Regions from separate parts of the Peribacillus simplex NBRC 15720 genome, predicted to be linked through region 1. Evidence: a T-box and tRNA genes for the amino acid it is inferred to sense, from the RefSeq annotation. Region 1 holds a T-box; the other holds one or more tRNA genes.
The links. The T-box of region 1 lies ahead of thrS (threonine--tRNA ligase). A T-box ahead of a tRNA ligase gene usually reads a tRNA of that ligase, here a tRNA-Thr.
Positions count from the first base shown of each region.

Region 2: it has a tRNA-Thr gene. The T-box ahead of thrS (threonine--tRNA ligase) is inferred to sense a tRNA for this amino acid. The anticodon was not compared.

Region 1 is NZ_CP017704.1:3,794,592-3,802,305, forward strand. It holds gene BS1321_RS18340 (peptidase) at 1-328, shown strand, start outside; partial or broken gene BS1321_RS18345 (amino acid permease) at 451-1,940, shown strand; gene BS1321_RS18350 (DUF7010 family protein) at 2,196-2,849, shown strand; gene BS1321_RS18355 (hypothetical protein) at 2,894-3,169, opposite strand; T-box leader at 3,291-3,511, shown strand; T-box leader at 3,542-3,763, shown strand; gene thrS (threonine--tRNA ligase) at 3,824-5,731, shown strand; gene BS1321_RS18365 (LysE family transporter) at 6,216-6,842, opposite strand; gene BS1321_RS18370 (MFS transporter) at 7,675-7,714, shown strand, end outside.
Region 2 is NZ_CP017704.1:3,154,282-3,161,995, reverse strand. It holds tRNA gene BS1321_RS15235 (tRNA-Ser) at 1-54, opposite strand, end outside; tRNA gene BS1321_RS15230 (tRNA-Asn) at 56-130, opposite strand; tRNA gene BS1321_RS15225 (tRNA-Ile) at 143-219, opposite strand; tRNA gene BS1321_RS15220 (tRNA-Gly) at 225-298, opposite strand; tRNA gene BS1321_RS15215 (tRNA-His) at 303-378, opposite strand; tRNA gene BS1321_RS15210 (tRNA-Phe) at 396-471, opposite strand; tRNA gene BS1321_RS15205 (tRNA-Asp) at 495-570, opposite strand; tRNA gene BS1321_RS15200 (tRNA-Met) at 577-650, opposite strand; tRNA gene BS1321_RS15195 (tRNA-Ser) at 754-846, opposite strand; tRNA gene BS1321_RS15190 (tRNA-Ile) at 868-944, opposite strand; tRNA gene BS1321_RS15185 (tRNA-Met) at 955-1,031, opposite strand; tRNA gene BS1321_RS15180 (tRNA-Ala) at 1,060-1,135, opposite strand; tRNA gene BS1321_RS15175 (tRNA-Pro) at 1,153-1,229, opposite strand; tRNA gene BS1321_RS15170 (tRNA-Arg) at 1,241-1,317, opposite strand; tRNA gene BS1321_RS15165 (tRNA-Leu) at 1,327-1,415, opposite strand; tRNA gene BS1321_RS15160 (tRNA-Gly) at 1,428-1,502, opposite strand; tRNA gene BS1321_RS15155 (tRNA-Leu) at 1,511-1,592, opposite strand; tRNA gene BS1321_RS15150 (tRNA-Lys) at 1,601-1,676, opposite strand; tRNA gene BS1321_RS15145 (tRNA-Thr) at 1,697-1,772, opposite strand; tRNA gene BS1321_RS15140 (tRNA-Val) at 1,783-1,858, opposite strand; rRNA gene rrf (5S ribosomal RNA) at 1,870-1,985, opposite strand; rRNA gene BS1321_RS15130 (23S ribosomal RNA) at 2,104-5,036, opposite strand; rRNA gene BS1321_RS15125 (16S ribosomal RNA) at 5,213-6,763, opposite strand; gene BS1321_RS15120 (hypothetical protein) at 7,203-7,388, shown strand; gene BS1321_RS15115 (DMT family transporter) at 7,421-7,714, opposite strand, start outside.

The DNA of each region.
Region 1 (7,714 bases):
AGGAGCAATTGATGTAGAGCATGAACTGATGAATGCGCTTGTTCATCAATATCGGCAAGTGGCCGGACAGGACCCTGTCATAGAAGCATCCCCTTGGGGAACGGATGGGGGATTGCTGACACATGTCGGTGAAACGCCTGCAATCGTTTTCGGGCCAGGAGTAACCGAGGTTGCCCACTATCCAAATGAATACATCCTGCTCGACAACGTATTCTCCACAGCGGAGATCATTGCCCTTACTTTAATTCAATGGTGCGGAATGGAGACTGAGCAGGATGGGGTCACCCAGGCCGGGAATAGGGAGACGATACCAGGCAATGGCAATTAAACTGGATAGCATCCCAGCAGGTAAAGCGAAATATTTCAGTCTTTCACAAAGCGGTTGTTAAAAACTCTTATATTTCTTGAACTTTTAACTATAAAAGAAAATGAGGTAGGAACCATATGGATATGAATCTCATTGATAATCAAGAACCGACAGTTAAAAGGCATCCCGATAATCAAGAACCGACAGTTAAAAGGCAACTGAAAGCAAGGCATATGACCATGATTGCCATTGGCGGTTCAATAGGAACCGGATTATTCCTGGCAAGCGGGGCAACCATCCAGAGCGCAGGGCCTGGTGGTGCCCTGGCTGCATATGCCTGCATTGGAATCATGGTTTATTTCCTAATGACGAGCTTAGGGGAAATGGCGACATATATGCCTGTGTCGGGATCATTTTCCACCTACGCCACACGCTTTGTTGATCCTGCATTCGGCTTTGCACTTGGCTGGAATTATTGGTTTAACTGGGCAGTGACCCTTGCCGTGGAAATAGCTGCTGCAGCCATCATCATGAAATTCTGGCTCCCTGATGTACCCAGCCTTATATGGAGTGCATTATTTCTTGGAATCGTCTTCACCCTCAATGCCCTATCCATTAAAAGCTATGGTGAATCTGAATATTGGTTTGCCTTAATAAAAGTCATTGCCATCATTTGCTTCATCATTATTGGTCTATTGACCATATTGGGGGTTTTTGGCGGAAAGGTGATCGGATTTGAAAACTTCACCATGGATGAGGCACCATTCAAGGGAGGATTTTTATCGATCATCAGCATCTTTCTAATCGCGGGATTTTCTTTTCAAGGCACGGAACTGGTTGGTATTGCTGCCGGAGAAAGCGAAGAACCCGAAAAAATGTTCCGAATGCGATCCGTCAAGTATTTTGGCGCATCCTATTATTTTACATCGGGGCCATCCTGATACTCGGCCTCTTAATACCGTATACAAGTCCAAGTTTGTTGAACGGAGATGTCGATAATATTTCTGTAAGCCCTTTCACGCTTGTCTTTGAACGGGCAGGACTGGCATTCGCGGCATCCGTCATGAATGCAGTCGTGTTAACCTCCTTACTATCCGCAGGGAACTCGGGGTTATATGCATCAACACGGATGCTATGGTCGATGGCAAAAGATCATCAAGCTCCCAAATTCCTGGCCAAAGTCAACCGCAGGGGGATCCCGATGAATGCTTTGATCATGACATCCTTAATTGGAGGACTCGCCTTCTTGACCTCCATTTTAGGGGACCATGTATTTACATGGCTATTGAATGCATCCGGGCTGACCGGCTTCATCGCCTGGATTGGAATTGCCATAAGCCATTATCGCTTTAGACGTGCCTATGTTGCACAGGGCGGTGACCTAAACGAACTGAAATATAAAGCAAAATGGTTTCCACTCGGTCCGATCCTATCATTCGTCCTTTGCATGGGTGTCATTGCAGGGCAGAACTATCAAGCATTCCTAAGCGGCAGCATCGACTGGTATGGGGTCGCCGTCTCCTATATCGGATTACCGATATTCCTGGCTATCTGGTTAGGATACAAGATTTATCACAAGACCAAATTAATATCATTAAAAGATTGTCAATTCGATAAATCAGATGTGGCCTGATACCAATGGAAAAAACCTGAGATCCCTTTGGGGACTCAGGTTTTTTTGTATGAAATTCCAGTTATATCGTCGAAAATAGGAATATATCGACGAAGATCCAGCTATATCATCGAAAATATGAATATATCGACGAAAATCCAGTTATATCGACGAAAGTAGAAATATATCGAAGAAAACGGCAATTATCTATTAAAATTTGCAGTATGGTAATTTTTTCAATAAATCATTTTTTATAGCTGAATAAATGGAGAGGGTGTGCAATACTATTATTCTATGTACGATATTACTGTGGATGAAAGGAAACTGATGATGAAAGAGGCGTTTCGCGGTTCTGGAATTGGAGTCATTTTCATGGCATTCTTCGGTACACTTTGGGCTGGTATTGGTGTAATGGGATTGCAGGGGTGGGGGTTTCCCTATGTGGAACTCGCAGCCATACTCGTAGGAATCATAATGGTTATCGGCGGCATTTCATTAATTCATGCATCACAAAAAATGTCCAATCAAGTTTCGGAAAATGGGGCTAGGCGTCTTAAGCGTATCGGATTTTTGTTTAATATGGTCTTCATTGCCGAAGGTTTGCTGATCGGGATTGCCATTGCCATCTGTAACTTGATCAATCAGACCGATCTTATACCGGGAGTCATCGCCATTATTGTCGGGATTCATTTTTTACCTTTGGCCTCACTTTTCCAAATCAAGATCTACTATGCAACAGGAGCACTTCTCTGTTTATTAGCGCTTATCACATTGCTTATTGTGCCAGATACTGTCATGTTTGGAGAGCATCAAATCCTTGCACCGTTATCCTTGCTCGGCTTTGGATGCGCGCTAATTCTCTGGACCACTGGACTTACGCTATGGCTTAGAATAAAGAATTCAAGTCGAACGCTAGCCAATGAAGATTGAATCAATCAAAAAACCCGTCATGGTGAACGGGTTTTTCATTTTGATTAATTTTTCATCCAGGTCAAGAGCCTGACAATTTGAAATGGTTCATTCCAAACGAGAATGAAACTTAAAAGAAAGAATGCAGCCACAGCCAAAAATTTCGACTTTCCTTTTTCATTTTTATACATGGCCCCGAAACTGCAAAACATACCAATAAGTAACGCTCCGAATCCTGAGATCATAAGCAGCTTGGAGGCTTTAGGTAAAGCGAGGGAACAGCAAAATGATAGTGTACCAATCACTGCTAATACGATAGACCAATTGCTTAAACTTTTCATAGAGACTCCTTTTTTACTAATTATACCAATTTAGTGTTTGTAATGAAATTAAAAAATTTGAGGTTGTCACTTATGGAAATATATTGTAATATATATAACAATATAAAAATCCATTTACATTTTAGAAGCATTGATAAGGACATGAATCATTTTTACGGTCTGCAGAGAGGGAAGGGCAGCTGCGAACTTCCTGGCTTAGGAAACTGATTTACCGCCTTTGAGCTATATCGGTGAACAAGAGTAACTGATATCGTCTAAGCTGCGTTACAAGCTCCAGAGCCATGAGTGTTTCTTGCTTATGGGAAATTGGGTGGAATCACGGGTAACGCACTCGTCCCTTACTTAGGGATGGGTGCGTTTTTTATTATAATAATTATTGCCATGACAAGGACATGAATCATTTTTACGGTCTGCAGAGAGGGAAGGGCAGCTGCGAACTTCCTGGCTTAGGAAACTGATTTACCGCCTTTGAGCTATATCGGTGAACGAGAGTAACTGATATCGTCTAAGCTGCGTTACAAGCTCCAGAGCCATGAGTGTTTCTTGCTTATGGGAAATTGGGTGGAACCACGGGTAAACGCACTCGTCCCTTGCATAGGGATGAGTGCGTTTTTTTATTACTAAAAAAGGGGTGTTTATGTGATGGGTGAAAAAATGATTAAAGTTCAATTCCCGGATGGGCAGCAAAAGGAATATCCGCAAGGGATGACAGTGGAAAGTGTGGCAGGGTCCATCAGCTCAAGTTTAAGGAAAAAGGCAGTAGCAGGAATACTGGATAAGCAACTGGTTGACCTAAGTTTCAAGTTGAATAAGGATGCCGAACTGTCGATCTTGACTCTGGATTCGGATGAAGGATTACAAGTTTTACGACATACATCGGCGCATGTTTTGGCGCAGGCTGTGAAAAGATTATACCAAAACGTGGAATTAGGGATGGGGCCAGTAGTGGAAGATGGTTTTTACTATGATTTTAAGTTAGACCATCCTTTGAGTTCAGAAGATCTACAAGCTATTGAAAAAGAGATGGAACATATCATAAGTGAAAATCTGGAAATTAAAAGGATCGAAGTGTCTTATGACGAAGCTGTGAAGTTATTCGAGGGTAGAGGGGAGTCATTCAAGTTGGATATAGCAAAGAATATCCCTAAGGGTGAAAAATTAACGCTCTATCAACAGGGGGAATTCGTCGATCTATGCAAAGGGCCGCACCTTCCATCCACATCATTTGTAAAATCGTTCAAATTGACTCGTGTATCTGGTGCCTATTGGCGGGGAGACAATCAAAATGAAGTTCTTCAAAGGGTGTATGGCGTGGCTTTCCGAAAGAAAAAGGATTTACAGGATCATTTTAAATTCCTGGAAGAAGCGGCCAAACGCGATCACCGAAAAATAGGGAAGCAGTTGGAGTTATTCATGTTTTCGGAGGAAGCCCCTGGAATGCCGTTTTATTTACCTAAAGGACAAATTGTTAGAAATGAATTGGAGAAGTTCTCGCGGGAGCTTCAGACTGAAGCTGATTACGACGAAGTTCGGACTCCTTTCATGATGAACCAGCGGCTATGGGAACAATCGGGTCACTGGGATCATTACCATGAGAATATGTACTTCACTGAGGTGGATCAAACAAAATTCGCGATGAAGCCAATGAACTGTCCGGGTCATATGCTCATTTTCAAAAACAGTCTTTATTCTTACAGGGATTTACCCATCCGGATGGCCGAATTCGGTCAAGTCCACCGTCATGAATATAGCGGTGCATTGAACGGAATGCTGCGGGTCCGTACATTTTGTCAGGATGATGCACACATTTATGTTCGGCAGGATCAAATCGAAAGTGAAATTAAACAAGTGTTTCATCTGATTGATAAGGTGTATCGCACTTTTGGATTCGAGTATTCCGTTGAGCTCTCGACTCGTCCAGAGGATTCAATGGGCGATGATTCCCTTTGGCAGGCTTCTGAAACAGCCTTGAAAAATGTTCTGGAAAGCATCGGAATACATTATCAATTAAATGAAGGGGACGGGGCATTTTATGGACCTAAAATTGATTTTCATATAAAAGATGCATTAAAACGAAGCCATCAATGTGCAACAATTCAACTTGATTTTCAAATGCCCGATAAATTTGATCTGACTTACATCGATGAAAATAATGAAAAAGTTCGTCCTGTCGTCATTCATCGTGCCATTTTTGGATCGATCGATCGTTTTTTTGGAATCCTGATAGAACATTTTGCCGGTGCTTTTCCGGTATGGCTTGCCCCGGTGCAAGTACAGATCATCCCTGTCTCACAAGTTCATTTGAATTATTGTTTAAAGGTTCAAAAAGAACTGAAGAATCAAGGGATAAGAGTGAAAATTGATGATCGGAATGAAAAGCTGGGGTATAAAGTCAGGGAAGCACAGATGGGGAAAATCCCATATATGCTGGTCCTTGGAGATAAAGAAGAGATAGAAAATGAAGTGAATGTCCGGAAATACGGGGAACAAGAATTTGAAAATGTCGCAATAGAAACGTTCATCAAGAAAATGGTCCAGCAAATAAAAGAACGCAGCATCTAATAAGATAGCAGCTTAATCCAAACTCACGAGTAAATGCCCATTGAATTAGGTTTGGATAAAAAGAGACAGCCGAATAAATCGGCTGTCCTTTTTTATCTACAAATCCATACCCAGCCAACACCAGGAATGAACTGCTGGAAACAGTTACCCCCCCGGGCAGGTTAATCTAGGTATTGTAATCCAACTATATCAGTATGATGAACCTCATTTGGAATGCAACCTTCGAGTATTTGTACCATACCAGTAGCATTATTTATCCCCATTAAAATAAAGGTGTGCTGGGTGTTACCCCAAAAACCTCTGAAACAATGACCTTGTCGGCCTGCGTTTAAAAGGCTCTGAATAGTGGCTACTGGAACCAGTGTTTGTACTGGCAGTCTGTCATCATAATAAGGCAAATTAGCATAAGGATTATCGTAATAATATGGATCCGTATAATATGGAACATTATAAGAGTAATAACCGTATACATTACTTAAACTTATTATGTAAATAAAACCTTGGCTGCTTGGATGGCAAAGTAAATGCCAATCCCTATAAGGGATATACCCGAAATGATCGAGATGCCCATTAGAATTGGTTTGGATAATAAGCGTCTGAAAGTGCTGGCGATGATGGCCATTGCGAAATCCCAGATTAAGAGGCCGATAAGGATTCCTGAACTGTATAAAAGTAAATGATCCATATCATATTTTGAAGCGGAGTTTGCGAGAATGGATCCATAAATCCCCAGCCAAAACAAAATGGATAAAGGATTCGAAAGGGACATGATGAATCCAGTCAGGAATGAAGAAAAAAGGGAATCTTTCGCATTTCGTGCATTCACTTCAATCTTACCTGCACTAAGCAGACTTTCGATTCCGGTATAGGTCAGGACGAAAAATCCAAAAAGCCATAAAAATGTCTTCATGAAGGAGTTGTCCAAAAAGTGGACGACACCGAAAAAGACGAGGGCTATAAAAACGAAATCCGCTAAAATGGCACCCCAGCCAAAAATCCAGGCATGCCAAAAACCCTTTTTGATTCCTTTGTCCAATTGAGCAGCGTTTATGGGACCGATAGGAGCCGCTAATGATAAGCCTAATAATACATAGCTGAAAAAAACACCCAAATCATCACCTCATCATTTGATACATCTTCGCTTATTTGAATGTATTCAAACAATGGGACTTGTACCACCTTTTTAGTCCTTTTTTGAGTGGATATGGTGAATCATGGTCCGGTTTGCTTTATGGATGTACTTGGCCGTGACCTGGAACCTGGATGTTTTTGTAACCACACAGAAAAGTCCTTCATCATGTAATTTAGTCAAATGGAAAGACGTCAGTTTTAATGAATGCGCTATAAAACTCCAGGGGAATCGGAGGATAATTATGCCTGAATTATCGATACAGAATAAATACAATACAATTGATATCATGCATACTGATATTGCAATGAAATTAAGGATCATTTTGAAGAAATACTTTCAAATGCGTTAAACCTTATTAAGTATCAGCATCTATCGTTTTAAATGAAGGTAATGTTATTTAAATGGTGTGGAGCGGATTTTTACCTTCTAAAGTTTAAAGGTACGAGACTCTTGCGGGAAAAGCGTATCCAAGGAAGACCCTGCAGACGCAAAGAGCGCCTAGGGCGGACCATCCGCGGAAAGCGAGTGCTTGGAGGCAACGGTTCGAATTTTACAAACCCTCAAAAACATTGTTGGCAAAATGAATTATTATCGAGTTTGTCTACAGTCTGACCCATTCTTAAAATAGAATGGGTTTTTTCGTTTTAATGGACATAAGGGGTAATTTTGGGTAAAGCGCTACTGAATAAATCTTTCTGCGCTATAACATAATAATTTAAGACATCTAAAAAATGATGCAAAACATTTTCGTTTCACAAATGGTTACCTTTTATGCAATTATTTGCTTTTATAATGGATGAGGAGTGTAAGTATGGAAGGTCATGAGAAGCAAAATAATAATGTAAGCGTGT
Region 2 (7,714 bases), 640 kb from region 1:
GCGCGACCTACACCCTTAGCAGGGGCGCCTCTTCAGCCTCTTGAGTACTTCCCCATGGCTCCGCAGGTAGGACTCGAACCTACGACCGTTCGGTTAACAGCCGAATGCTCTACCACTGAGCTACTGCGGAACAATATGAATATGGTGGGCCTAAATGGACTCGAACCATCGACCTCACGCTTATCAGGCGTGCGCTCTAACCAGCTGAGCTATAGGCCCATATTTGGAGCGGGTGAAGGGAATCGAACCCTCATCATCAGCTTGGAAGGCTGAGGTTTTACCACTAAACTACACCCGCGAAATGGGGCGACTGATGGGAATCGAACCCACGAATGCCTGAACCACAATCAGGTGCGTTAACCACTTCGCCACAACCGCCGTAATATTATAAGATATGGTGGCTCAGGACGGAATCGAACCGCCGACACAAGGATTTTCAGTCCTTTGCTCTACCGACTGAGCTACTGAGCCACAAATGTATTGAATTTAAAGAATGGCGGTCCCGACGGGAATCGAACCCGCGATCTCCTGCGTGACAGGCAGGCATGTTAACCGCTACACCACGGGACCTAATAATTGCGGGGACAGGATTTGAACCTGCGACCTTCGGGTTATGAGCCCGACGAGCTACCGGACTGCTCCACCCCGCGACGGTAATAATGAAACGATTCGCATCAAGTTTTCGTGTATATTGTTTCGTCCGCTTCCTTTATGTAAGGCTGTTTCAAAACAACTTGCTGCTTTTTAAAAAAATGGAGGAGGTAGAGGGATTCGAACCCCCGCGGGATTTGACTCCCCTGTCGGTTTTCAAGACCGATCCCTTCAGCCGAACTTGGGTATACCTCCACGGCTTTAAAAAAATGAATATGGTGGACCTTGTAGGACTCGAACCTACGACCGGACGGTTATGAGCCGTCTGCTCTAACCAGCTGAGCTAAAGGTCCTTATATTTATTGGTAGCGGCGGAGGGGATCGAACCCCCGACCTCACGGGTATGAACCGTACGCTCTAGCCAGCTGAGCTACACCGCCAATATAATATAAGTATCTGATTGAAAAATGGTGGAGCCTAGCGGGATCGAACCGCTGACCTCCTGCGTGCAAGGCAGGCGCTCTCCCAGCTGAGCTAAGGCCCCATTCATTAAAAATCACGTGGTCGGGAAGACAGGATTCGAACCTGCGACCCCTTGGTCCCAAACCAAGTGCTCTACCAAGCTGAGCTACTTCCCGCAATAAAAACATGGTGCGCCCGGCGGGAGTCGAACCTACAACCTTCTGATTCGTAGTCAGATGCTCTATCCAATTGAGCTACGGGCGCATATTAAGATGGTGCCGAGGACCGGAATCGAACCGGTACGGTAGTCACCTACCGCAGGATTTTAAGTCCTGTGCGTCTGCCAGTTCCGCCACCCCGGCACATACGAAAAGTGGAGCGGAAGACGGGATTCGAACCCGCGACCCCAACCTTGGCAAGGTTGTATTCTACCACTGAACTACTTCCGCATGAAAGATGCGGGTGAAGGGACTTGAACCCCCACGCCTTGCGGCGCCAGATCCTAAGTCTGGTGCGTCTGCCAATTCCGCCACACCCGCATATAAAATGGTGAGCCATGAAGGATTCGAACCTTCGACCCTCTGATTAAAAGTCAGATGCTCTACCAACTGAGCTAATGGCTCGTGCTTGTACTATCTTAAAATGGTGCCGGCAAGAGGACTTGAACCCCCAACCTACTGATTACAAGTCAGTTGCTCTACCAGTTGAGCTACACCGGCAGGTGTAAAATGGTGGAGGATGACGGGATCGAACCGCCGACCCTCTGCTTGTAAGGCAGATGCTCTCCCAGCTGAGCTAATCCTCCATATAAAACCTGCTTGGCGACGTCCTACTCTCACAGGGGGAAACCCCCAACTACCATCGGCGCTGAAGAGCTTAACTGCCGTGTTCGGAATGGGAACGGGTGTGACCTCTTCGCTATCGTCACCAAACAATGTTAACATTTTTTCAAGACATATATTATTATAACGTCTTTTTGAGAAAATGCAAGAAGAAATTTTCATTCCTTCAAAACTAGATAATAAGAAGGTATTTCATTTTTTTAAAGCGTTGGTTAAGTCCTCGATCTATTAGTATCAGTCAGCTCCACATGTCGCCACGCTTCCACCTCTGACCTATCAACCTGATCATCTTTCAGGGATCTTACTAGCTTGCGCCATGGGAAATCTCATCTTGAGGGGGGCTTCATGCTTAGATGCTTTCAGCACTTATCCCGTCCGCACGTAGCTACCCAGCTATGCCTTTGGCAAGACAACTGGTACACCAGCGGTGCGTCCATCCCGGTCCTCTCGTACTAAGGACAGCTCCTCTCAAATTTCCTGCGCCCGCGACGGATAGGGACCGAACTGTCTCACGACGTTCTGAACCCAGCTCGCGTACCGCTTTAATGGGCGAACAGCCCAACCCTTGGGACCGACTACAGCCCCAGGATGCGATGAGCCGACATCGAGGTGCCAAACCTCCCCGTCGATGTGGACTCTTGGGGGAGATAAGCCTGTTATCCCCGGGGTAGCTTTTATCCGTTGAGCGATGGCCCTTCCATGCGGAACCACCGGATCACTAAGCCCGACTTTCGTCCCTGCTCGACTTGTAGGTCTCGCAGTCAAGCTCCCTTGTGCCTTTACACTCTACGAATGATTTCCAACCATTCTGAGGGAACCTTTGGGCGCCTCCGTTACTCTTTAGGAGGCGACCGCCCCAGTCAAACTGCCCACCTGACACTGTCTCCCACCCCGATAAGGGGCGCGGGTTAGAATTTCAATACAGCCAGGGTAGTATCCCACCAACGCCTCCACCGAAGCTAGCGCTCCGGCTTCTCAGGCTCCTACCTATCCTGTACAAGCTGTACCAAAATTCAATATCAGGCTGCAGTAAAGCTCCACGGGGTCTTTCCGTCCTGTCGCGGGTAACCTGCATCTTCACAGGTACTATAATTTCACCGAGTCTCTCGTTGAGACAGTGCCCAGATCGTTACACCTTTCGTGCGGGTCGGAACTTACCCGACAAGGAATTTCGCTACCTTAGGACCGTTATAGTTACGGCCGCCGTTTACTGGGGCTTCGGTTCAAAGCTTCGCTTGCGCTAACCTCTCCCCTTAACCTTCCAGCACCGGGCAGGTGTCAGCCCCTATACTTCGCCTTGCGGCTTCGCAGAGACCTGTGTTTTTGCTAAACAGTCGCCTGGGCCTATTCACTGCGGCTTTTCTGGGCTATTCACCCTAAAAAGCACCCCTTCTCCCGAAGTTACGGGGTCATTTTGCCGAGTTCCTTAACGAGAGTTCTCTCGCACACCTTAGGATTCTCTCCTCGCCTACCTGTGTCGGTTTGCGGTACGGGCACCTTACATCTCACTAGAGGCTTTTCTTGGCAGCGTGGAATCAGGAACTTCGGTACTATATTTCCCTCGCCATCACAGCTCCGCCTTAATGGAAACGGGATTTGCCTCGTTTCCGGCCTAACTGCTTGGACGCGCATATCCAACAGCGCGCTTACCCTATCCTTCTGCGTCCCCCCATCGTTCAAACGATGTATAGGTGGTACAGGAATATCAACCTGTTGTCCATCGCCTACGCCTTTCGGCCTCGGCTTAGGTCCCGACTAACCCTGAGCGGACGAGCCTTCCTCAGGAAACCTTAGGCATTCGGTGGAAGGGATTCTCACCCTTCTTTCGCTACTCATACCGGCATTCTCACTTCTAAGCGCTCCACCAGTCCTTCCGGTCTGACTTCAACGCCCTTAGAACGCTCTCCTACCATCGACACCATACGGTGTCAATCCACAGCTTCGGTGATACGTTTAGCCCCGGTACATTTTCGGCGCGGAGTCACTCGACCAGTGAGCTATTACGCACTCTTTAAATGGTGGCTGCTTCTGAGCCAACATCCTGGTTGTCTAAGCAACTCCACATCCTTTTCCACTTAACGTATACTTTGGGACCTTAGCTGGTGGTCTGGGCTGTTTCCCTTTCGACTACGGATCTTATCACTCGCAGTCTGACTCCCAAGAATAAGTATTTGGCATTCGGAGTTTGACTGAATTCGGTAACCCGTTGGGGGCCCCTAGTCCAATCAGTGCTCTACCTCCAATACTCTCATCTTGAGGCTAGCCCTAAAGCTATTTCGGAGAGAACCAGCTATCTCCAGGTTCGATTGGAATTTCTCCGCTACCCACACCTCATCCCCGCACTTTTCAACGTGCGTGGGTTCGGGCCTCCATTCAGTGTTACCTGAACTTCACCCTGGACATGGGTAGATCACCTGGTTTCGGGTCTACGACCTCATACTCATTCGCCCTATTCAGACTCGCTTTCGCTGCGGCTCCGTCTTATCAACTTAACCTCGCATGAAATCGTAACTCGCCGGTTCATTCTACAAAAGGCACGCCATTACCCATTAACGGGCTTTGACTACTTGTAGGCACACGGTTTCAGGATCTATTTCACTCCCCTTCCGGGGTGCTTTTCACCTTTCCCTCACGGTACTGGTTCACTATCGGTCACTAGGGAGTATTTAGCCTTGGGAGATGGTCCTCCCTGCTTCCGACGGGATTTCTCGTGTCCCGCCGTACTCAGGATCCACTCAGGAGGGAACGAAGTTTCAACTACAGGGTTTTTACCTTCTTTGACGGACCTTTCCAGATCACTTCATTTACCCCGTTCCTTTGTAACTCCATGTTGAGTGTCCTACAACCCCAAGAGGCAAGCCTCTTGGTTTGGGCTAATTCCGTTTCGCTCGCCGCTACTCAGGAAATCGCATTTGCTTTCTCTTCCTCCGGGTACTTAGATGTTTCAGTTCCCCGGGTCTGCCTTCAGTACCCTATGTATTCAGGTAAAGATACTGTTCCATTACGAACAGTGGGTTTCCCCATTCGGAAATCTCCGGATCAAAGCTTACTTACAGCTCCCCGAAGCATATCGGTGTTAGTCCCGTCCTTCATCGGCTCCTAGTGCCAAGGCATCCACCGTGCGCCCTTTCTAACTTAACCGTTAAAAAAGATCTTACAGATGCTTTGAAAAAAATTAATTGCCTTCTATCTATTATCTAGTTTTCAAGGAACAAAGCAGAAAGAATCCATCACATCGTGATGTTTGTCTTTCCTATTTGAATGAATTACTCATTCAAAACTGAACAAAACAAAAGCGCTCTCGTAATTATCCTTAGAAAGGAGGTGATCCAGCCGCACCTTCCGATACGGCTACCTTGTTACGACTTCACCCCAATCATCTGTCCCACCTTAGGCGGCTGGCTCCATAAAGGTTACCTCACCGACTTCGGGTGTTACAAACTCTCGTGGTGTGACGGGCGGTGTGTACAAGGCCCGGGAACGTATTCACCGCGGCATGCTGATCCGCGATTACTAGCGATTCCGGCTTCATGTAGGCGAGTTGCAGCCTACAATCCGAACTGAGAATGGCTTTATGGGATTCGCTTACCTTCGCAGGTTTGCAGCCCTTTGTACCATCCATTGTAGCACGTGTGTAGCCCAGGTCATAAGGGGCATGATGATTTGACGTCATCCCCACCTTCCTCCGGTTTGTCACCGGCAGTCACCTTAGAGTGCCCAACTGAATGCTGGCAACTAAGATCAAGGGTTGCGCTCGTTGCGGGACTTAACCCAACATCTCACGACACGAGCTGACGACAACCATGCACCACCTGTCACTCTGTCCCCCGAAGGGGAAAGCCCTATCTCTAGGGTTGTCAGAGGATGTCAAGACCTGGTAAGGTTCTTCGCGTTGCTTCGAATTAAACCACATGCTCCACCGCTTGTGCGGGCCCCCGTCAATTCCTTTGAGTTTCAGCCTTGCGGCCGTACTCCCCAGGCGGAGTGCTTAATGCGTTAGCTGCAGCACTAAAGGGCGGAAACCCTCTAACACTTAGCACTCATCGTTTACGGCGTGGACTACCAGGGTATCTAATCCTGTTTGCTCCCCACGCTTTCGCGCCTCAGTGTCAGTTACAGACCAGAAAGTCGCCTTCGCCACTGGTGTTCCTCCAAATCTCTACGCATTTCACCGCTACACTTGGAATTCCACTTTCCTCTTCTGCACTCAAGTTCCCCAGTTTCCAATGACCCTCCACGGTTGAGCCGTGGGCTTTCACATCAGACTTAAGGAACCACCTGCGCGCGCTTTACGCCCAATAATTCCGGACAACGCTTGCCACCTACGTATTACCGCGGCTGCTGGCACGTAGTTAGCCGTGGCTTTCTGGTTAGGTACCGTCAAGGTACCAGCAGTTACTCTGGTACTTGTTCTTCCCTAACAACAGAACTTTACGACCCGAAGGCCTTCTTCGTTCACGCGGCGTTGCTCCGTCAGACTTTCGTCCATTGCGGAAGATTCCCTACTGCTGCCTCCCGTAGGAGTCTGGGCCGTGTCTCAGTCCCAGTGTGGCCGATCACCCTCTCAGGTCGGCTACGCATCGTCGCCTTGGTGAGCCATTACCTCACCAACTAGCTAATGCGCCGCGGGCCCATCTATAAGTGACAGCGTAAACCGTCTTTCCATCTTCTCTCATGCGAGAAAAGAACGTATCCGGTATTAGCTCCGGTTTCCCGAAGTTATCCCAGTCTTATAGGCAGGTTGCCCACGTGTTACTCACCCGTCCGCCGCTAATCTCAGGGAGCAAGCTCCCATCGATTCGCTCGACTTGCATGTATTAGGCACGCCGCCAGCGTTCGTCCTGAGCCAGGATCAAACTCTCCGAAGAAATGTTTGACTTGCTCATTTGCTTTTTTGATAGTGTGTGCTCACTTAAAATTTAACGTTGGCGCTTTGTTTTGTTCAGTTTTCAAAGAGCAATTTGTTGTCGTTTCTCTCAGAAGCGACTCCTATAATGTAACACATTCTGTCACGTTTCGTCAACAACTTTTTAAAAAATGTTTTTCAACAACTTGTTAGCTGTTTGAGTTGCTGTCTTAGCGACAAGAAATAATATACCATGTACTAAAAATGTTTGCAATACGTTTTTTAAAACTTTTTCAAAAAAAAACATTTTCACCTATTTCCTTCTATATATTCTTTACATCATCATCACACCCTTTCCCCTGCTATACGGGCCAAGCTCATGTTTTATGAATAAACGAAGCATATTTCCAAAGAAAAACAAATATTCATATATAGATATCTTTTTTCCATGAGGTGAAGCAATGAATCTGCCATTAATCGGATTACTCATTTCTTACAGTATGGCCCTTTACTTATTCAGTACCGCTTTTTATGAAGCCATCAAGTTCAGCAGAGAAAAAGGTAAGGTGAATGGTACGACGTTTTTATTCAGCTTTACTTTTGCTTTGATTTTCACACGGATCACCTATTTGTTTCACCCCTATTAAATAAAAGCAGTAAGTCGGGAGACTTACTGCTTTTATACGGAGACTTTCGCTTCTTTATGTACCTTGCTTTTCTTTTCATCCTTTAAGAACATCATCAAACCACCCAATATGATGGTACCTCCCAGGACCTGCGTCCAGAGTATCGGTTCATCTAATATGAAGTAAGCCAGAATTGTCGCTCCCACCGGTTCAAGTAAGATTCCCATCGAAAGCGTCGAAGTGCTTAACCACTTTAGTGACCAATTGAATAAAGAATGCCCTAATAAAGTCGGGAAAATGGCAAGCAAAACGAAATAGAGCCAATCGGAAGCAGGATAAGGCGCCAA